One region of the Kocuria sp. WRN011 genome, then DNA from elsewhere that is predicted to be linked to it. Evidence: predicted binding sites of a transcription regulator. Region 1 holds the regulator's gene; the other holds the start of a gene.
What was found. Region 1 encodes HrcA, which represses chaperone genes, less so after heat shock. Its sites were predicted from a motif close to TTNGCACTCGNNNNNNNCGAGTGCNAA; they were not measured.
Positions count from the first base shown of each region.

Region 2: groL (chaperonin GroEL) is a predicted target of HrcA. The motif match lies at 2,445-2,471, and genes of this name have one in related genera.

Region 1 is NZ_NSGI01000006.1:128,660-139,099, forward strand. It holds gene CKW39_RS09795 (LCP family protein) at 1-1,090, opposite strand, end outside; gene CKW39_RS09800 (GTPase Era) at 1,185-2,234, opposite strand; gene ybeY (rRNA maturation RNase YbeY) at 2,268-2,774, opposite strand; gene CKW39_RS09810 (PhoH family protein) at 2,771-3,868, opposite strand; gene CKW39_RS09815 (GerMN domain-containing protein) at 4,056-4,979, shown strand; gene CKW39_RS09820 (16S rRNA (uracil(1498)-N(3))-methyltransferase) at 5,063-5,824, opposite strand; gene dnaJ (molecular chaperone DnaJ) at 5,821-6,963, opposite strand; gene hrcA (heat-inducible transcriptional repressor HrcA) at 7,037-8,050, opposite strand; gene CKW39_RS09835 (DUF3097 domain-containing protein) at 8,224-9,090, shown strand; gene CKW39_RS09840 (DUF4870 domain-containing protein) at 9,284-9,736, shown strand; gene hemW (radical SAM family heme chaperone HemW) at 9,875-10,440, opposite strand, start outside.
Region 2 is NZ_NSGI01000002.1:370,783-381,222, forward strand. It holds gene CKW39_RS04410 (MgtC/SapB family protein) at 1-526, opposite strand, end outside; gene groL (chaperonin GroEL) at 655-2,286, opposite strand; gene CKW39_RS15700 (hypothetical protein) at 2,566-3,300, opposite strand; gene CKW39_RS04425 (DUF3263 domain-containing protein) at 3,369-3,593, opposite strand; gene CKW39_RS04430 (uracil-DNA glycosylase) at 3,660-4,343, shown strand; gene CKW39_RS04435 (siderophore-interacting protein) at 4,363-5,217, shown strand; gene CKW39_RS04440 (threonine/serine exporter ThrE family protein) at 5,326-7,338, opposite strand; gene CKW39_RS04445 (peptidoglycan bridge formation glycyltransferase FemA/FemB family protein) at 7,426-8,508, opposite strand; gene CKW39_RS04450 (FMN-binding glutamate synthase family protein) at 8,624-10,440, opposite strand, start outside.

The sequences.
Region 1 (10,440 bases):
GCTCGGCAGGCTTCTCGTCAAGAATCAAACGGTTGGGATTCTCAGGATTGGGGACGCTGGGCACGGTGACGAACGCGATCCGTCCCAGGTCGATCCCCGCGAACGTCCCGCCGATTCCCACGAGCGTGGGCAGGGAGGTGAGCCCCTCGTCCACGTGCAGGTTCTGGGTCATGACCTCGGCGATCTGGTACAGCTGCGGCAAATTGTTCAACGTGCCGTCGCCCTGGATCTTGCGGGTCAGGGAGGCCAGGAATGATTGCTGTGAACGAATCCGGGATTCGTCGCCCCCGTCACCGAACGCGGCACGGGAACGCAGGAACGCCAGGGCTTGATCTCCCTCGACCGAGGAAATACCCGCGGGAAGTTTCAGCCCGGACTTGGGATCGTCCACCGGTCGGTTCACGCAAACCTGCACACCGCCGACCGTCGACGAAAGTTCCTTGACCGCGTTGAAGTCCGCGAGCATGAAGTGATCGATGTCCACACCGGCCATCTCGTTCACCGTGGCCACGGTGCATCCGGGACCGCCGTTCTCGACGGCGGAGTTGATCATGTCCCGGTGCGCCGGGAAGACCTCGCCCGTCTCCGGATCGGTGCATTTGGGGATGTCCACCAACAGGTCGCGAGGAAAGGACACCACGGTCACCGCATCACGGTTCTCGGTGACGTGCACGAGCATCATCACGTCGGTGCGCCCGGTGGCGTCCTCCTCGTCGCCGTACTCGCTGTTGCCGGAGCCGGTGCGCGTGTCCGAGCCCATGACCAGGATGTCCAATGGGCCATCGCCCACGGACGAGGAACCGTCCGAAAGGTTCAGGGGGCTGCTGTCCAGGTTGCTGCTGAGTCGCAGGGCCGCCACTCCCCCGATACCGAGGACCGCGATCAGACCGAATACGGCCAGGATCACCGCGATCTTGCGGGCGGAGGGCCGGTGGTCCCCAGACCGGTGATGGCGACCCGTTTGTTTGAGCTTGACGTGCTCGAACTCGCGGTCCTCGTGGAGGGACTCGCGACGCGTGGCGGGAGTGTCCCAGGGCGCAGTTTCACGGGACGCGTTCTTGTCGCGGCCGTGTGTGCTGCGTGAATCCACTGGGTAAATCTCCTGTATCGGTACGTGACGCCGTGCTGGGCCCCAGACAGGGTAGTGAGGTTTCCCTAATCCCACCTGAGAATGATTGCGAGGATCAGAATCCCAAGCGAGACAGTTGTTTGGGATCCCGCTGCCATTCCTTGGCGACCTTCACGTGCAGATCCAGGTACACCTTGGTCCCCAACAGAGCCTCGATCTGGGTGCGCGCCTTGGTACCGATCTCCCGCAACCGCGAGCCACCCTTGCCGATCACGATGGCCTTCTGCGAGGGCCGTTCGACGAACAGGCTCGCGTGCACATCCAACATCGGGTTGTTCTCGGGGCGGCCCTCCCGCTCGGATGCTTCGTCCACCACCACGGCCAGCGAGTGCGGCAATTCGTCCCGCACGCCTTCCAGTGCGGCCTCGCGGATGAGCTCCGCCATCATGGTGATCTCGGGTTCGTCCGTGAGCTCGCCGTCAGGGTAGAGCGCCGGGGATTCCGGCATGAGGCTCACGAGCAGCGAGGCGAGTTTCTCAACCTGGAAGCCGTCCTTGGCGCTCACGGGAATCACGTCACTCCACCCGGCCTCGGACTGGTCCGCGCGCGGCTTTTCGTTGACGGAGGCGACATTCGACGACGACGCCGCGCGGCGGCGTCGTCGTTGCTCGCGCTGTGCCTGCTCCTCGGCCATGACCTCGCGGCCGAGTTCGGTGACCGCGACCAACTGCTCGGCGAGCTTGTCGCGCGGAACGGAATCAGCTTTGGTCACGATGGCGACCACGGGATTACGCCCGGCAGCCGCCGCCACCTGCTGTGCGATGTACCGGTCGCCGGGGCCGACCTTCTGATCCGCCGGGATGCAGAGACCGATCACGTCCACTTCACCGAGAGTCTCGGCCACCACGTCGTTGAGTCGCTGTCCGAGGAGGGTGCGGGGGCGGTGCAGGCCCGGGGTGTCCACCAGGATCAACTGGCCGTCTTGGCGGTGAACGATGCCGCGAATCGTGTGGCGGGTGGTTTGGGGCCGGTTGGAGGTGATCGCCACCTTGCGGCCCACCAGGGCGTTGGTCAACGTGGACTTGCCCACGTTGGGGCGGCCCACGAACACGGCGAATCCCGCGCGGAACTGCTGGTCGGGGGTGTCCTGATGATCGTCAGACATCAACGTGTCCTTTCGGAAAGCGTGGGGGCGGGACTACTTCATCGTTTCGACAGGCGCGTCGCGCCCCAGGAACTCTTCGAGCAGGCCCCGCTGAAGGGTGAACATGGCTTCGCGTTCGTCCTCTTCCACGTGGTCGTGTCCGAGGAGGTGGAGCATGCCGTGCACGGTGAGCAGGCACAGTTCGTCCTGTGTACTGTGCCCCGCCGCTTGTGCCTGTCGTTCGGCCACTGGCGGGCAGAGCACGATGTCTCCGAGCACGCCCAGGCTCGGTTCGGTCTCCGTGCCGGCCGTCAGCTCATCCATGGGGAAGGACATCACGTCCGTGGCACCGGGCAGGTCGAGCCACTGGACGTGCAGCTCGGCCATCTCGTCCTCGTCCACCACCGAAATGGACAGCTCCGTGTCCGGGTGAAGGTGCCAGCGAGCGAAGGCGAGGTCGGTCAGTGCGGTCAGTTGTTCCAGGTCCACGGCGCGGTAGGCGGCGGGGAACGTCGCTTGTTCTTCCGGGGAGTCCCACGGGGTGTCGATGGAAATGCTCATGCTCGCTCGTTCTGCTCGCCCTGTTCGAGGGGAGCCGAAGCGGCCGCCCTGCGCTCATCCTTGCGGCGACGGCGCTCGTTCCGGTGCCGGTTGGTGGTGGCGAACTGATCGTAGGCGGCCACGATCTCGCCCACGAGTTCGTGGCGCACCACGTCCTGGGCCGTGAGCTCGCAGAACGCGATGTCGTCAATGTTCTGGAGCACGTGCTGCACCTGGCGCAGGCCCGACGACGTGCTGCCGGGCAGGTCCACCTGGGTGACGTCGCCGGTGACCACAATGCGCGAACCGAAACCCAGGCGGGTGAGGAACATCTTCATTTGTTCCGGCGTGGTGTTCTGCGCCTCGTCGAGGATCACGAAGGCGTCGTTCAGGGTGCGGCCGCGCATGTAAGCCAGCGGAGCCACCTCAATGGTGCCCGCTTCCATGAGACGCGGAATGGACTCCGGGTCCATCATGTCGTGCAGCGCGTCGTAGAGCGGGCGCAGGTACGGATCGATCTTGTCGTTGAGGGAACCCGGCAGGAACCCCAGGCGCTCGCCAGCCTCCACGGCGGGGCGAGTGAGGATGATCCGGCTGACCTCTTTGGCCTGCAGAGCGCGCACGGCCTTGGCCATGGCCAAGTAGGTTTTACCCGTACCGGCCGGGCCCACGCCGAAGACCACGGTGTGCTCGTCGATGGCGTCCACGTAGTGCTTCTGGTTCACCGTCTTGGGCCGGATGGTCTTGCCGCGGGTCGACAGGATGCTCGTCGACAGCGCACTGGCCGGGCGCATGCCTTCGGCCTCGCGCAGCATGCGCGTCACGCGCATGACGGTTCGCTCCGTGATCTCGGTCCCTCGTTGAGCCAGGACCACGAGTTCTTCGAGCAGTGCAGCGGCCGAGCGCGTGTCGTGCACGGGCCCCTCAAAGGCAACGTCAACGTCGCGCACGGTGATGCGCACGGCGGGAAAGTTCTGTTCAAGAAGGCGCAGCGTGGCATCGGCTTGTCCAAGTGCGCGGAGAGCGGTGTCCCGGTCGGGCATGTGCACGACAACGCGGGTGTGGCCTTCGTGGTCTTGTGGGTTCGGATCGGCCCCGGATACATGATCAGTCATTGGGGTCCAGCCTACCGCTCGTTGTGTTGCAGGTTGATAACGGTTTCACCCAGGACGCACTTCTGGGTTCATCGCCACCTGTAACTGTGGGTATCTTGGTCCACCGGTACCAAACTCGTACGTTCTGCGCGCTCTCAACTCGTGTGCGGCGATCAACTGCTACAGCTCATACCGGGGTGGTGAACTCATGGAACACAGGCATTACTCTGCCCGCAATGCGGCGGTCCTACTGTCCGCGGGTCTTGCCGTGAGCCTGGTTCTCTCCGCATGCGGGTCCGCCAATGACCGCGCGACCAATGCCTCGAGCACCGCTCCCAGGATTGCCTCCGCACCCATGAACACGGACAACGCCTACGAGGGCGTCGCCACCGAACAGACTCCGGTCTACTGGGCCGGAAGCGGAGCGCAAGAGGGCTACCTCTTCCGGGAGTTCCGCACCGCCTCCAACGCGGACACCGTGGATCCCGTGGCCGAAGCCGTAGTCATGATGACCACGCTGTCGCCCCTCGACGAGGATTACCGTTCGATGTGGACCCAGGTGGAGAACGTGGGCACTTCCGTGTCCCCGGATGGAACCATCACCGTGGACATGCCCTCCACCGCCTTTGCGAGCAGGCTTTCGGAGGACGACGCGGAACTTGCACTCCAACAACTCGTCTACACCGTGTCCGCTGCAGCCGTTACGGCTGGACTCCTCGATGCCGCTACGGCCAAAGAAGTTCGCGTCCTGGTGGACGGTGAAACCGGATACAAGGCTTTCGGTTCCGTGAACCTGGATGAACCGATTTCCCGTGACGCCTCGATAGCCTCACCGGTGTGGTTGATCGATCCCCAGACCGGTACGGAAGCGGGTCAGACCATGACGATCTTCGGCAGGGTGCTGCCGGAATACGCATCGGCCCGGTGGGAAGTCATTCCGGAGGGCGAAGATCGACCTGTGAAATCGGGAGAGATTTCTGAACCGAAGAACACACCCGCGTCCACCTCCGGAACCGAGTTACGTTTCCCGGTCGAGGTTCCCGCCGGTGAGTACACGGTGCGGGTCATCGGTGTGAATGACGCAGGACAAGAGGTCAAGGACGACCACACCGTCACGGTCGTCGAAGACTGAGCAACCTACCCGAACTCACCTTTCGTGTAGGGCCTCGGTTCACGCCCTGATCGCCGATGAGCGAGCCACGGCGGCGCTGGACCTCAGGCCCAACGCCCGGTCAAGGCACACAATGCGGCCAGAGCTGCCGGTCCGGCGGTCGAGGCGCGCATGACCTCGTGGCCGAGCTTCAGGGGTCTCGCCCCTGCCGCGACGAACCGATTCAGTTCCTGATCGCTGATCCCGCCCTCTGGGCCCACGATCACACCGATCGACTCGGCTCCGGAGAGCTCTTGGGATTCGAGACCGCCCCAGGAGACAGCGGAGGACTCGTGCAGCACGAACCACAAAGTTCCGCTTTCCTGTTGCATCAAGGAGGCAAGGCCGCTCGAATTCACGTGCTCCCCGAGCTCGGGCCAGCGCGCACGCCGTGACTGCTTGGCCGCAGCGGCCATCGTGGACTGCCATTTGGCGAGAGTCTTGGCGGCGCGTTCGGGCTTGAGTCGCACAATGCTTCGGTCTGCCTGCCACGGGATCACCCGGTCCACGCCCAGCTCGGTGGCGCTCTCGGCGGCCTGCAGATCACGGTCACCCTTGGCCAGCGCCTGGACCAGAACGAACTCGGTGGCGGGGGCGGGCTCCTGCGTCACGGAGACGACCCGAACGGTCATGGTGTCTTTCTCACCGCTCACGAATTCGCACGCTGCCCGCTTCCCGGCGCCGTCCACGAGATCGAGGGTCTCCCCCGCCCGTAGCCTGCGGACTGTGACCGCGTGGCGCGCCTCGGCGCCGGCGAGGACGAACTCCTCACCGGCGCTCGCGCCGTTCAGTTCGGAACCGTCGGCGAAGAAGACCGGATCCGTCACAGATCGTTGAACCGATCCTTGAGCCGGGAGAAGAAGCCACCGGAGGACGGCGTGTTCATGGTGGTTGCGTCCGAGCGGCGCTCATTGCGCAGGGTGGCCAACTGCTCGATCAAGTCCCGCTGCTCGGAGTTGAGATCCTGCGGGGTCTCCACCTCGATGTGCACCTGAAGATCACCGCGGCCCTTGCCACGCAGGTGGGTCACGCCCAGATCCTCGAGCGTCACGGTGGCACCCGACTGGGTGCCCGAGGCGACGTCGACGTCGCGAGCGCCGTCGAACGTGTCGAGCTGGACCGTGGTACCCAGGGCGGCTGAGGTCATGGGAATGCGGAGGCGGGCGTGCAGGTCGTCGCCTTCGCGATGGAAGGTGGGGTCGGGATCGACCTTGAGTTCCACGTAGAGGTCACCGTTGGGTCCGCCGGCGGTACCGGCCTCACCCTGACCCGAGAGTCGGATGCGGTTACCGGACTGGACGCCCGCCGGAATCTTGATGGTGAGCGGGCGGCGGTCACGCACGCGACCCTCGCCGTAGCATTCGTGGCATGGGTTCTCGATCACGGTGCCGAAGCCGTTACAGGACGCGCACGGTGCCTGGGTGGTCACCACACCCAGGATCGACTGCTTCTGGTACTGCATGTGACCGGAGCCGCGGCACATGGAGCACGTGGTGGGGCTGGTGCCGGGCTGGCAGCACGAACCTTGACACGTGGGGCAGACGACCGCGGTGTCCACGGTGATGTCCTTCTCAATGCCGAACACTGCGTCCTTCAGCGAAATGCGCACGTTGATGAGCGCGTCCTGGCCCTGTCGGGTACGGGACTGGGGCCCGCGCTGCCCGGCGGCACCGGCGCCCTGGAAGAAGGTCTCGAAGATGTCCGCGAAACCGAAGCCGGAGCCGGGGAAGCCCCCGCCGAAACCGGTGTCGGTTCCGTTCTCGTTACCCGTGGCGTCGTAGACGCGGCGCTTTTCCGGGTCCGCCAGGACATCGTTCGCGTGGGACACACGCTTGAACTCTTCGGCGGCCTCCGGGGAGGGATTCACGTCCGGGTGGAGTTTGCGGGCCTTCTTGCGGTAGGCACGCTTGATCTCTTCCGGGCTGGCATCCCGGGTCACGCCCAGGGTTTCGTAGTGATCGCTCACGATGGAATCGATTCTTCTTTCGTCAGTGTGTGTTTCTCAACGCGGATGGGGAACGGTGCCACGGTGGGCGCCGCTACTCCCCCAGCGTGTGGGACAAATAGCGTGCCACGGCGCGGACCGCGGCCATGGTGGAGGGGTAATCCATTCGGGTGGGACCCACCACGCCCAGTTTGGACACGGATTCTGGGCCGTAGCCGGTGGCCACCACGGAAGTTTCCGCGAGCGGGTCGTCGGTACTGTCGGACCCGATACGCACGGCCACACCACGGACATCCTGTTGCATCTCTGACAACAATCGCAGCATGACCACTTGTTCCTCAAGTGCTTCGAGCACGGGACCGATACTGAGAGCAAAGTCACCGCTGAAGCGCGCCAGGTTGGCCGTGCCGGCCATGACCAGTCGGTGGTCCTCCGACGACGCCGCGAGCGACGCGAGTGCCTCGGCCACCACCGTGCCGGCCTCGGCCAGTTCCGGGGGCAGCTGCCGAACCAGGTTCGAGGCGCCCGCGGGTACGTCCTGCAGGGGCCGCCCCATGACCGACGCCAGCACACGGGCCCGCAGCTCCATGAGTTCGTGCTCGGGCAGTGCCCGGCTCACTTCAACGATGCGCTGCAGGACCCGGCCGGACGTGGGAATGAACACGACCAGCAGGGAGGTGCCGCCCACGTCCACGAGCTCCACGTGGCGCAGGGTGGTGCCGGAGGCCGCCGGGTACTGGATCACTGCCACCTGGTGCGTTAGCTGGGCGAGGAGCCGCACGGTGCGTTCCATGGCGTCGTCGAGGTCGTCCGCGCCGTCCAGGAACGACTGGATGGCGCGTTTCTGCGGAGACGACAATGGCCGAACCGAGGCAATCTGGTCCACGAAGGTGCGGTAACCCTTGTCCGTAGGGATGCGGCCGGAACTGGTGTGCGGGGCCACGATCAGGCCGTCTTCCTCCAACGCGGCCATGTCGTTGCGGACGGTGGCGGAGGAAACGCCCAATTGATGCCGTTCCACCAGCGCCTTGGATCCCACGGGCTCCCGTGAATGGACGTAGTCCTCGACAATGGCCCGCAAGATTTCTGCTCTGCGCGGCTGGCTCACTCGTGTCACCTCCCCGGCGTGGACGGGCTTGCACCATGGATCTGGTCTCCGTGGCTATTTTGGCACTCAATGGTTGACAGTGCTAATTCACATGAGTCTACCCCCGGTCTCCCCGCACGCTATTTGGTACGCTCGCGGCTGATCATCCACCCCGCACGTGAGGACGGCGCATCGTGACAGCATCCGGTTGGACCTGGGGCCCGCAGGATTTGACCAGCCCAGCGGTGGCCCGCACCGGACCCGTGCCCCGCGAGACCGCGCTGGAACCCGGCATGGTTCTCGAAGATGCGCAGACCGGCTGGGTGGGTGCCGCGGTGAGCCTGGAAACCATTGGTGGTATGCGCGTGGTCGGTCTGGAGGACCGGCACGGGAAGATCAAGACCTTTCCGCTCGGACCCGGGTTCCTGCTCGACGGTGAGCCCATCAAGCTGGGGCCACCCGCGCGAAAGACCGGGCCCAAGAAACCCGCTCGCACCCGCTCGGGCTCCGTGGCGGTGGAGGGGTTGCGCGCCAGCGTGGCCAAGGAGTCACGCATCTGGGTCGAGGGCTATCACGACGCCGAACTGGTCGCCAAGGTCTGGGGTCATGACTTGGCGGTCGAGGGCATCGTGGTGGAACCGCTGCACGGTATCGACGATCTTCCCGCGGCGGTCCGCGAGTTCAATCCGGGCCGCGAAAGACGACTCGGCGTTCTGGTGGACCACCTGGTCACAGGATCCAAGGAATCCAAGATCGCTGCGGACGCGCTGCGCGTTCCCGGGGCCCAGGGCAATTTGTTGGTCCTTGGCCACCCGTATGTGGACATCTGGCAGGCCGTGAAACCCTCGGTTCTGGGCTTACAGGAGTGGCCCGTGATTCCGCGCGGGATCGATTGGAAAACGGGCATGGCCAAGGCGCTGGGTCTGCCCCATAAGACTCCCGCGGACATCGGGCAGGCCTGGCAGCGGATTCTGGCCCGCGTGGACTCCTACTCGGACCTGGAACCATCACTGCTGGGACGGGTCGAGGAGCTCATCGATTTCCTCACGGCACCGCAGTAATTCCCACCGCGACGTCAACGGAGCAAACGCACTACCGAGGCTATGGATCAGAGCCAATGGTGACCGTTCGGGGTGGTGCGAGTAACACGACCGGCTCAGCTCGAACACAGACTCAGGCCCCTAGAATGAACCGAATACTTCAAGCGCAGCATCTCGCTGCACGACGGGCTCGTTGCCCCGGAAAGAGACATCTGTGGTTGATCAAGCCTCCGCCCCCTCCGGTTCCCGATCGGTGACCGGTGACGCTCCCGCTTTCGAGAGCATCTCCGCCCAGGCCGAACCCTTGGATATTTCCCAGGACAGGCAGTTCGCCACCCTCGCGCACCTGGGCGGTGTCTCCGGTGCACTGCCCAGCTACTTGATTCACCGCACGCTGGGTGATCGCGGACCGTTCACCCGCCAGGAGTCCCGCGAAGCGCTCAACTTTTCCCTGTTGCCCACCCTGATCATCCTGGTGGGCATCGCGTTGTCCCTGATTCCCGCGGTCGGTTGGGTCTTTGCCCTGGTAGCCGCCCTGACCTGGGTCGTTCTGGCGGTCCAATCGGTGATTGCCGGCATCAAGGTCAACCAGGGCGAGCCCTACCAATACCGCGGCAACACACACCTTTTCGACAAGCTGCAGACCAGGCGTTCCGCCAAGGCCTGATCCGCACCTCAGCTAAGACGACGCCGCCGCGTCCGGTTGATCCGGACGCGGCGGTTTTTGTTCGCGTTTCGTTCTACTGCCCTGCGCGCCACTTTGTGGTGGCATTCCACCGGACGGCTGCGCCCAGCGGCGGATACCTCACCAGTCGAGCAGGCGACGGGTCACGGCGTCGGCCACGAGACGACCTTGGTCGGTGAGTATCACGCGCCCAGCGATCGCGGCGGGCCCGTCCACCCAGCCGTCCGCGATGAGCCCGGCCACCGCGTTGCGCCCTTCGGGACGCAGACTTGAGGTCTCCAGACCCTCTCGTATGCGGATCCCCAGCATCACGTGCTCGAGGTACTGCGTGTCCGGGTCCAGGGTTTCGCGGCCCACGGCCGGTGATACCCCGTCACGGACCTTGTTCGTGTACGGCAGCGGGTGCTTGATGTTCCACCAGCGCACGCCGTCCATGTGGGAATGGGCTCCGGGGCCGATGCCCCACCAGTCCTGATTGCGCCAATACGCAATGTTGTGCGCGCTGCGGTTCTGCTCGGCGCTGCGGCCTTCGGCAGCGCGGGACCAGTTGGAGACCTCGTACCATTCGAATCCGGCTTCGCGCAGTAGGCGATCGGCCAGGATGTACTTCTCCGCCTGATCGTCGGGATCCACCTCGGGGACCTCACCGCGCCGGATCTGCGCTGCAAGCTTGGTGCCGTCCTCGA
Region 2 (10,440 bases), on a different contig from region 1:
ATTCCGTGGCCGCGGCAAGAACGGAGCGCAGCACCCCTTTGCCGTCCTCGTAGCGAAGTTCAACGGCCCGGTGACCGGGGTATTTGTGCAGAAAAGCGGAGACCGGTTTGAGCACCAGGGAGACGAACAACTGGATCAATGTTCCGAGGACCGCCAAGGAGAACAGCCCGGCCCCACAAGCCATGCCCACTGCCGCAGCAACCCAAACGCTCGCGGCCGTTGTCAGCCCGTGAACCACGTCTTTGTGCAGGAAAATGACCCCCGCCCCAAGGAACCCGATTCCCGTAACCACCTGCGCCGCGATACGCGAGGGATCTCCCGGTCCCTGCTCGATTCCGGGAAGCACATGGAAACCATAGGCGGAAACCAGCGTGAAAATGGCCGAGCCCGTGCCCACTAGTGCGTGGGTGCGAATTCCGGCGGATTTTCGCCTGAACTGTCGTTCCACCCCCACAACGGTGCACAAACCGAAGGCGAGCAGCACCGCCGTGGCCTGGGCCCAGAATTCTTCGTCCCACTCCCACACGGTGCACCTCCTGTCTAGCTCCGATCATAGGCGCACGACAGAGCCCCCGGAACGCAGCTGAACTGCGTTCCGGGGGCTCTGTGACGGCTGAACCGCACGAGGCGGTCAAGCGTGCCCTAGGGCACTGCTTACATCATGCCGCCCATGCCACCCATGGGATCCGCACCGGCACCGGCGGGAGCCTCGGGCTCGGGCTTGTCCGCGACGACTGCCTCGGTGGTGAGGAACAGGCCGGCGATGGAGGCCGCGTTCTGCAGCGCAGAGCGGGTCACCTTGACCGGGTCGTTGATGCCCGCAGCCATCAGGTCGGTGTATTCACCAGTTGCGGCGTTGAGACCGTGACCGGTGGGCAGGCCGCGCACCTTGTCCACGACAACGCCGGGCTCCATGCCCGCGTTCGCGGCGATCTGCTTGAGCGGTGCGTCGATGGCCACCTTGACGATGTTGGCGCCAGTTGCTTCGTCACCGGTGAGCTGCAGCTTGTCGAAGGCCTTCTGACCGGCCTGGATGAGTGCCACGCCACCACCGGCGACGATGCCCTCTTCAACGGCTGCCTTGGCGTTGCGTACGGCATCCTCGATGCGGTGCTTGCGCTCCTTGAGCTCCACCTCGGTAGCGGCACCAGCCTTGAGCACTGCCACACCGCCGGCCAGCTTGGCCAGGCGCTCCTGCAGCTTCTCTCGGTCGTAGTCCGAATCGGAGTTGGCGATCTCCGCGCGGATCTGGGCCACGCGGCCTTCGATCTCGTCCTGAGTGCCGGCGCCGTCGACGATGGTGGTCTCGTCCTTGGTGACGACCACCTTGCGGGCGGTGCCCAGCAGGTCCAGAGTTGCGGACTCCAGGGACAGGCCGACCTCTTCGGTGATGACCTGACCGCCGGTGAGGATGGCGATGTCTGCCAACTGGGCCTTGCGACGGTCACCGAAGCCGGGGGCCTTGACGGCCACGGACTTCACGGCCCCGCGCATCTTGTTCAGCACGAGCATGGCCAGGGCCTCGCCCTCGACGTCCTCGGCGATGATCAGCAGCGGCTTGGAGGCCTGCATGACCTTCTCCAGGACGGGGACCAGGTCCTTCACGTTGGAGATCTTGGAATTGACGATCAGGATGTAGGGATCCTCGAGGACCGCTTCCTGACGATCTGCGTCGGTCACGAAGTAACCGGACAGGTAGCCCTTGTCGAAGCGCATACCTTCGGTCAGTTCGAGGTCCAGCCCAAAGGTGTTGGACTCCTCGACCGTGATGACGCCTTCCTTGCCGACCTTCTCCATGGCGGCAGCAATGAGCTTGCCGATCTCGGGGTCAGCGGCGGAGATCGACGCCGTGGCGGCAATCTCTTCCTCGGTCTCGATCTCCTTGGCCGAGGACAGCAGTTCCTCGGTCACGGCGGCAACGGCCTTCTCGATACCGCGCTTGAGCGACAGCGGGTCGGCACCGGCGGCAACGTTGCGCAGGCCTTCCTTGACCAGGGCCTGTGCGAGCACGGTGGCCGTGGTGGTACCGTCACCGGCGATATCGTCGGTCTTCTTGGCAACTTCCTTGACGAGCTCGGCGCCGATCTTCTCGTACGGATCCTCGAGCTCGATTTCCTTGGCGATCGACACACCATCGTTGGTGATGGTGGGAGCGCCCCAGGCCTTCTCCAGAACAACGTTGCGTCCGCGCGGGCCAAGGGTCACCTTGACGGCATCGGCGAGGGTGTTCAGACCCCGCTCGAGTCCGCGGCGTGCCTCTTCGTCAAATGCGATCATCTTTGCCATGTGTTGCGTCCCTCCTGGACGGTTGACAAACAAATCTGTTCATCACGGTGCCCGCGACGGACGATGGTTCGCGCGGGTCCTCACCCGTGCGAAACGCACCTCACCGTGATGGATGGTTTTCACTCGATCGTGCGAGTGGGCCTCCCCCGGACCCGGGGTTAGCAGTCCACTCAACTGAGTGCTAAGTCAATACTGGCACTCGCCCCCGGAGAGTGCAAACGTCTTGAGTCAGGAGAACTCACGTTTCATTCGGGGCTGAAACGCCGAATACGCCTACTTCTACGGACTCTGGGACGCCCCGGCGGCGGCCGCGGCGTCCGGTGAGGTGACGGCGGGTTCGGCTGCGTTGTCGGCGGCCTTCCCGGTAGCGGCATCAGAGGAGTCCGCTCCGTTGGCTGCGCCCGCTTGTTCCCGACCGGCGGAGTCACCGGGCTCGGAGTCGGCCGCGCCGGTGCCCGGCTCGGCAGGGTCTCCGGCCGGTGCTTCCCCTTCGCCCGGTACTTCGGGAGGAACGCCTGGAACCTCGGGCGCCGGATTGACCGGGGTCTCGGGACCGGGCTGTGCAGGCGGTGCAGGAGGCGCGGGAGCTTCCGGAGCGGCTGGTGACTCGGGTGCGACCGGGGCAGCTGGGTCCTGGGGTGCGCCTGGATCCGCGGGTGCGGCCGGCTCCTGGCCGGGTACGCCACCCTCACCGGGTACGGCTGGAACTTGCGCCCCCGGATCTGTGGGTTCGTTCGTGGGGTCGTCCGAAGTTTCTGACGGGCTGGGTTCGGAAGTGCTTGTAGTGATGCTGCCCGATGGTGACGGGGTGTTCTCGACGGCGTCCTGAGCGGTGCGCGGAGCATTCACGAACGCCACGGCTCCCACGGCCAGCGCCAGGATTCCCGCCCCGATGATGGCGAGAAATCCCTTGCGAGAACCGGTGCGAGCCTGAGGGTTGTGACCTCGGTGGGCACCTTGACGCGTTCCGTCCTCGGGAACGTCGTCGAATTCGTCGCGGGGGTATTCACTCATTATGTGCGCTTCCGGTCAGCCAGGGTTTGCTTCTACTATCCCACGCCCGCTCCGAGTTCTCCTACCCGTCAGCGCAGCCGCGCCCGGCGGAGACGAGAGATCAGCATGGGAGCGAACCGAGCGGCGTCGTCGCGGTCGATCAGTGCATTGAGGCGCTGGTAGTAATTCACGGGGCTGAGGCCCAGGCGCTGCCGTATCGCGGATTCTTTCGCGCCGCGATACTTCCAGTGCTCGGATTCCAGCTGCAGGATGGCCTTGTCCAGGGAATCGAGCCCATCGTCCGGTTCAGCCATGACAGCCACCCTAACCGGTAATCTCATACGTGTAATTCGTAGCCACCCGTGAATGGAGATCCACTCATGACCGACCCTCGTCCCTTGAACGAGATCATGAGCGACGACTGGGCACAGGCGCTACAACCCGTGGAGCCGACCATTCGGAACATGGGCGAATTCCTGCGTACCGAGCACGCCGCAGGCCACCGCACCTTCCCGAGCGGCGAGAACATTTTCCGGGCCTTCCAGGAGCCCTTCTCGGAGGTGAAAGTCCTCATCGTCGGTCAAGATCCGTACCCCACTCCGGGGCACGCCATGGGCCTGTCCTTCTCGGTACAGCCCCACGTTCGACCGATTCCCCGTTCCCTGCAGAACATCTACAAGGAACTACAGTCCGATCTGGATGTGTCGCCGCCCGAACACGGGGATCTCTCGTCGTGGTCCGAGCAGGGGGTCATGCTGTTGAATAGGGCCCTGTCCGTGCGAGAAGGTTCCCCCGCATCGCACCGTGGCAAGGGCTGGGAGACCGTCACGGAGTGCGCGATCAAGGCCCTGGCCCAGCGCGGCACTCCCCTGGTCGGAATTCTGTGGGGCCGGGACGCCCGAGACACCAAGCAGTGGCTGGGCGGGGCGCCCACCGTGGAATCGGTACACCCCTCGCCGCTCTCCGCGTCCCGCGGATTCTTCGGCTCGCGCCCATTCTCCCGTGCGAATGCGCTGCTCGAAGAACTAGGTGCCCAGCCCGTCAACTGGACGATCCCTGCTTAGGAACACCTAAGCTGGGGTCATGGACAAGAGCACCGCGCGTAAACCTCGGAAGCCTCAGCTCAATCTCGAGGTGGTCGAACGCAAAGAACTCTCCCCGGGCATGGTGCGCGTGGTGTGCAGCATCCTCAACCATGAGGATTATCAGGACATCACCCCGCCTGAAAAATACGTCAAACTCGTGTTCTTCTCGGACGCCACGCTGGCCGAGACGCCCGCGGGCGAGTTCCCGGATTATTGGTCCGTGCGCGAATCGGCGGCTCCCGAGGACCTGCCCGTCACGCGTCACATGACGCTGCGCCGCTACGACGCCGCCGCGGGCACCTTGTGGATCGACGTCGCCCTGCACGGCATCGAGGGTCACGCGGGCCCGTGGGCGGCCACCGCCAAGCCGGGCGATCGCCTCGTGGCCGTGGGGCCCGGGGGGAAATGGGAACCCGATCCGAACGCTTCCTGGACACTGCTGGCCGGCGACGAGGCCGCCATTCCCGCCGTCCTGGCGAACGTCGAAGCTCTTCCTGAGACCGCCCGGGGGTTGGCAATCCTCGAGGTGCAGGGCCCCGCACACCAGCATGACCTCGATGACGTGGCCGTTCCGGAGAATGTCGAGATTCGCTGGGTCTACCGCTCGAGTCAGCAACCAGGTGAACGAGCCCTCGTTGTGGCGATCGCCCAGGCCGAGTGGCCCTCGGACCTGACCGGGGTCCAGGCTTTCGTGCACGGTGAGCGCGAAGCCATGAAAGAAGCCCGCAAGGAACTCTTCGACCGTCGCAACCTGGACCGCTCGCAGGTATCACTGTCCGGTTACTGGGCCGCAGGACGCAACGAGGACCTCTTCCAGGCGGAGAAGAAACTGCCCGTGGGCAAGATTCTCTGATCCCGGAACGCCGGCCCGGCCCAGCGGGCGTAGGTCCGCTAGATCCCGCTCGCTGGCTCCGCCAACGCCTCGCCCTCCCGGGCATGTTAGTCCGGTGAGTCAGTCACGTCAGCGGCGCCGGTTCCGGCGCAACGAGAAGATCTTCATGCGCTCCACGAACGGTCGCATCAGGTAGCTTCCGAGCACGACACCGGAAGCCATCATCACGATGGACGCCATGGCATTGATCAGGCCGGTGAAACCGTCCCCCGTGGTCTCCACCTCCACGGTGATGGCATACATACCGCGGAAGATGGAGAGCCCGGGCAACAGGTAGGTCATGGCCGGGATGGCCAGGATCGTCTGCGGGATACGTGAGCGCGCTGCGAGCAAGGCTGCTACACACCCGGTGGTGGTTGCGCCGAGAGCCGTATCCAGTCGGGCCCCCAGCCCGTAATCTCCGCCGATATGGAACACCAACAGCCCCGCCAACGCTGCCAGTACCGCGGGGAAGATGTGCCGCGGTTTGGCCTGCATGGTCACGGCCACCAAGGCCGTGGAGATGAGCATGAAGACCGTGTTGGTCAACGCATCCGGCGGTGTGAACGAGGACTGGGACACGTCGATGCGCGGAATCCCCAAGTATCCGGAGAGGGCGATACCCACCGCGATCCCGGCGATGATTCCGAGGAAAGCGAAGGACGTGGACATCAGTCGTCCCATGGCGGTCACGGGGAACCCGTTGATGGCGTCCTGCATGGTGGACACCATGCGCGTGGTGGGCAGCAGCATGATGATGCCACCCGCGATGACTCTGGGTGGTGACAGGTCCACTCCCAATGCCGAGATCCCCATGGCCGCGAGCGTCACGATCAGGGCATTGGCCGCCAGCGCGAAGAACTCCGGGATGCGCCAGGCGCCGAGCTTCGACGAGACGACCTGGACCAGAACCGACGAGACCGCCGCGACCAAGGCTCCGGCCGCGCCACCGCCGATGGCTACGGTGATGGTGGCCGCTGCTACCACGGTGGCCAACCACACCGCCCACTTGGGGTACGGCTTGGGCCGTGAATTGATCTCGGTGAGCTCCCGTTCGGCTTCCTTGAGGGGCATGGTGCCCTCGATGATGCGGGTCACCAGCTGATGCGAATTGGCCAGCCCGGCATAGTTGTCGGTCCAGGACCGCACAACGCGCATGACCGTGTGGCTGTACGTGTTGGGGTCGTCCAGCACGTCCTGGCTGGTGCGGGACTTGGTGATTTGTCCCGTGCCGTCGGTGCTCCGGCCGGCGGCCGTGAGCTTGCCGGTTTCGGTCATCTCAGCGACATAGTTGATGGTCACCGACTGGTTGGTGATGTCCACTTCGAGGTTTTCCACGCCGTAGGTGGCACACACCGCAACGATCGCGTTCTCCACGTCCAGGGCGTCGGCGCCGTAGTGGAACATGGTTTCGGCCAACCGCAGTGCAAAGTTAAGAGTCCGGCGAGCCTGCCGATCGTTGCTGTCCCCGAAACGCCTGAGGTTGTGGAACGGCGTGGCAGTGAGTCGATCGACCACGCGCATGGGTGCGGTCGGAGCGGCGTCGCCCCGGATCATCGACTTGAGTTTGTCCTTGGAAGACCGCGCGACCCGCGTACGCGTGGACGGGTAGGCGCCGCGGGGTACCTGCGTGGTGGCAGGCGCGGGTTCGTGGGCGATCCCGGAGGTTTCGGGACGTTCCACCGCGGTGGTCTGCGCCGAACCGCGACGAGAGATCTGGGTGACCGGCCTAGTCGCCGCGGCACCCTGAGGGCGCGGGGTGGCCCCTGCCTTGTCCGCCTCGATCTGGCTAGGGGTGAGTACCGGCAGGGCACCGACCTGCGACGACACACTGCCAGTTCGTGCCGTGTCTGAACCATCGGCCGGGACGACCGGCTGCAGTCCCGTAGCGAGCTGCGCGCGAGTCTGTGCACGGGCGGCCTGAGATTCCGTGGGCCTGACGGCTACCGGGGAGAAGCCGTACATCGTGATCGGGCGAGCCGCATCCGTCAGTGAGGTGTCGCCACCCGGGCCGAAGGGCTCACCACCCAGGTCATCATGCCAGGGGTCTGCCCCCGAGGACGGATACCCGTGATGGGCAAGCTCCCGAAGTTGCTCGGTCACGCTCAATGCCGTTGAACCTCCCTGACCCCGCAGGTTACTGCTAGTGGTGATGAACGGTGTACAGACGAGTTTCTACACCGCCACGGATCAGTAGAACGGCTGACCGGTACGGCGAACCCAGAGCTGACGCTGCACCTTTTCTCCGAGGTTGGCCCACGCCGCGTACTTGGCTTTGTTCAGTGGCTGGTCCCACACGCCCACATAGTCCACGACCGTCTTGGTGAAACTCGTCTTGAACAACCCCAGACCGTAGTAGTGGTGCTCCTTGTTCTTGAGTTGGTCGCTGGGCGGCGTACCGCAGAAGTCGTACTGTTCGATCTCGAAGTCGTTCTTGAGATCCAGAATGGCCTGCCACTGAAGCAGGTGCGAATCACCGTACTGCTTGCGGCGCGGCTTGGAACCGCCGTCCTTGTAGGTGCCCTTGGAGCCGTACGCGATCACGTAGGCACCCACCGAGGGTTCGCCGTCCTCGTAGGTGAAGTAGAGCCGACCTTGGCCGCGTTCGGCAAAATTGGTCCAGAAGGCGCGGTAGTACTCGTAGGAACGCAGGGTGACCTTTGCATGGCCCTGCCCCACGGTGTCCATGAGGGCGTACATGGCCCGCATGTTGTCCTCGGTGAGTTCCACCCGTTCGACCTCGCAGCCCTCGCGGGTGGCGCGGCGCACGGCATTACGGCCACGAGAGTGCAGCGACTTCAACAGCGCCTTCTCATCGGGGGTCGTGTCCAGCACGGCGGTGGAATCGTTGGGCTGGATCTCGAAGGATTTCACAAGGCCACAGCGGGCCAGCAGGCCGCTCGCGTAGTCCGAGGCCAGAATTTCGGGCTCGTACTTGATCGCGAAGACACCTTTGGCGGCGCCTGCCACGAATTTCTTGTTGGCCGCCACGATCCCGGGCATGTCATCGATCGACTCCACGTCCGGACCTTTAATCATGTACCAGATCTTGCCGAGACCGGGGACACGCTTTTCGAGAGCCAGGTTGTAACTGGGCTGCGAACCATCCGTGGGTTCGTACACCACGTGGCGCGGGGTCCACCCGTGGTCCTTCTTGACCTCCGCGAAGGCCTCGGACTGCAGCAGGTTGCCGCCGGAGGGATTGGCCGTGACGTGGGAGTCCCACGCGCGAATTTCTTCGTCAGTGGCAAAGCGTGCGGTGAATTCTCGCAAGGCTCTCTCAATCCTGGTTCGGTACCGGTAGCTCGGTGGACCTGAGGCGACGCCGCTGGTCGCGACGCCGCCTCAGGAGGAATCTCCGACCCACATTCTAGGTCAGTTTCCGATCTTACTTGTCGGCAGGGTCCACGTGCCCGTCGGTCTCATCCGGACTCGTAGTCGTGTGCTGGGCACCGGGCTCGGTACCGGGTTGACCCTCGGCGCGTTTGGTATCTCCCACATTGCTGGACCGGCGATCGTCCTGTCTCGAGGCGGTCCCGGTCAATTCGTGGTCGGCCAATCGAGGGGCAGTGCCATGCCGAGGCTCAGGCGTGACGTCCGAACCCATTGCGGAGGATCCTTGTGCCACGGTTGCCAGTTCCGGTTCGCGACGCACCGTGGTCTCCCCTTCGTGAGTGAACTCGGTGCGATCGTTGTACACATACTTGCCAGGGTGACCCGGGGTGAAGCTGTCAGCGCTGGCGTAGTCCCAGTCCTCGCCCCAGCCGCCTTCTACACCTTCGAACAGTTCACCGCGATCCAGCCAACGGTAGAGCGACTCGTAGGAAACGCTCTCGGTTGCGGTAATGCGACGGCGCAGCATCTGGCGCGTCATCTGTTCCGGGCTCTCGCAACCCATGGTGGCGATGATCTGTCCGGCCTCTTCAACGGTCAAGCGGTGGTAGCGCTCCACACGATCGCCCTTGGAATCGACGTCCAGGGCACGGTACAACTTGGGATCCTGAGTGGCCACGCCCACGGGGCAGGTGTTGGTGTGGCACTTCTGAGCCTGGATACAGCCAACGGCCATCATCATGGCGCGAGCGCTCATGCAGAAGTCCGCGCCCTGAATGATGTGGCGCACGATGTCGTGACCCGAGATGATCTTGCCGGCCGCACCGATCTTGATGCGGTCACGCAGCCCGGTGCCCACCAGTGCATTGTGGAGCAGGATGATGCCCTCGACCAGCGGGGTACCCACATGGTCCTGGTACTCCAGAGGTGCCGCACCGGTGCCGCCCTCGGAACCGTCCACGATGATGAAGTCGGGGGTGATCTTCTCCTCGATCATGGCCTTACAGATGGCCAGGATTTCCACGCGGGAGCCGATGCACAGCTTGAAGCCAATGGGCTTACCATTCGAGAGTTCACGCAACTGGCCGATGAAGCGAACCAGTTCGCGTGGCGTGGTGAATGCGGAGTGGCTGGCCGGAGAAATACAGGTCTCGCCAACCGGTACGCCGCGGGCCTCGGCGATCTCTTCAGTGACCTTGTTTCCCGGGAGAACACCGCCCAGACCGGGCTTGGCACCCTGCGACAGCTTCACGGTGATGGCCTTGACCTGTTCCAGGTTGGATTTCTCCCGGAACTTCTCGGGGTCGAACTGGCCGTCCTTGTCACGGGTTCCGAAATATCCCGAGCCGAACTCCCACATGAGATCTGCGTTGTAGGCACGGTGGTACTTGGTCAGGCCACCCTCACCGGTGTCGTGCGCGAACCCGCCCTGTGCCGCACCCTTGTTCATGGCCAGTACCGCGTTCTTGGACAGTGAACCGAAACTCATGGCCGAAATATTGAGCAGCGAAGCGTCATAGGGCTGCGTGCAGTCCGGGCCGCCCAATCGGACACGGTGACCCAGATCAGGTACCGCTTTGGGTGCGATGGACTGGATGAAGTATTCGTAGCCGGGCTGATTGACGTTGAGCTCGGTACCGAAGGCCTTGTCACCCTTGAAACCCTTGGCACGCGAGTAGATCAAAGAACGCTGATCGCGGCTGAACGGCTTACCGTCCCAGTTGCGCTCGATAAAGTACTGCTGAATCTCCGGGCGGATCTCCTCCAGGAAATAGCGCGCGTGTCCGAGCACCGGGAAGTTTCGGAGGATCGAGTGCCGGGTTTGCACGGCGTCTCGAATACCGAGCAGTAGCAGCAGGATGAAGATGACAG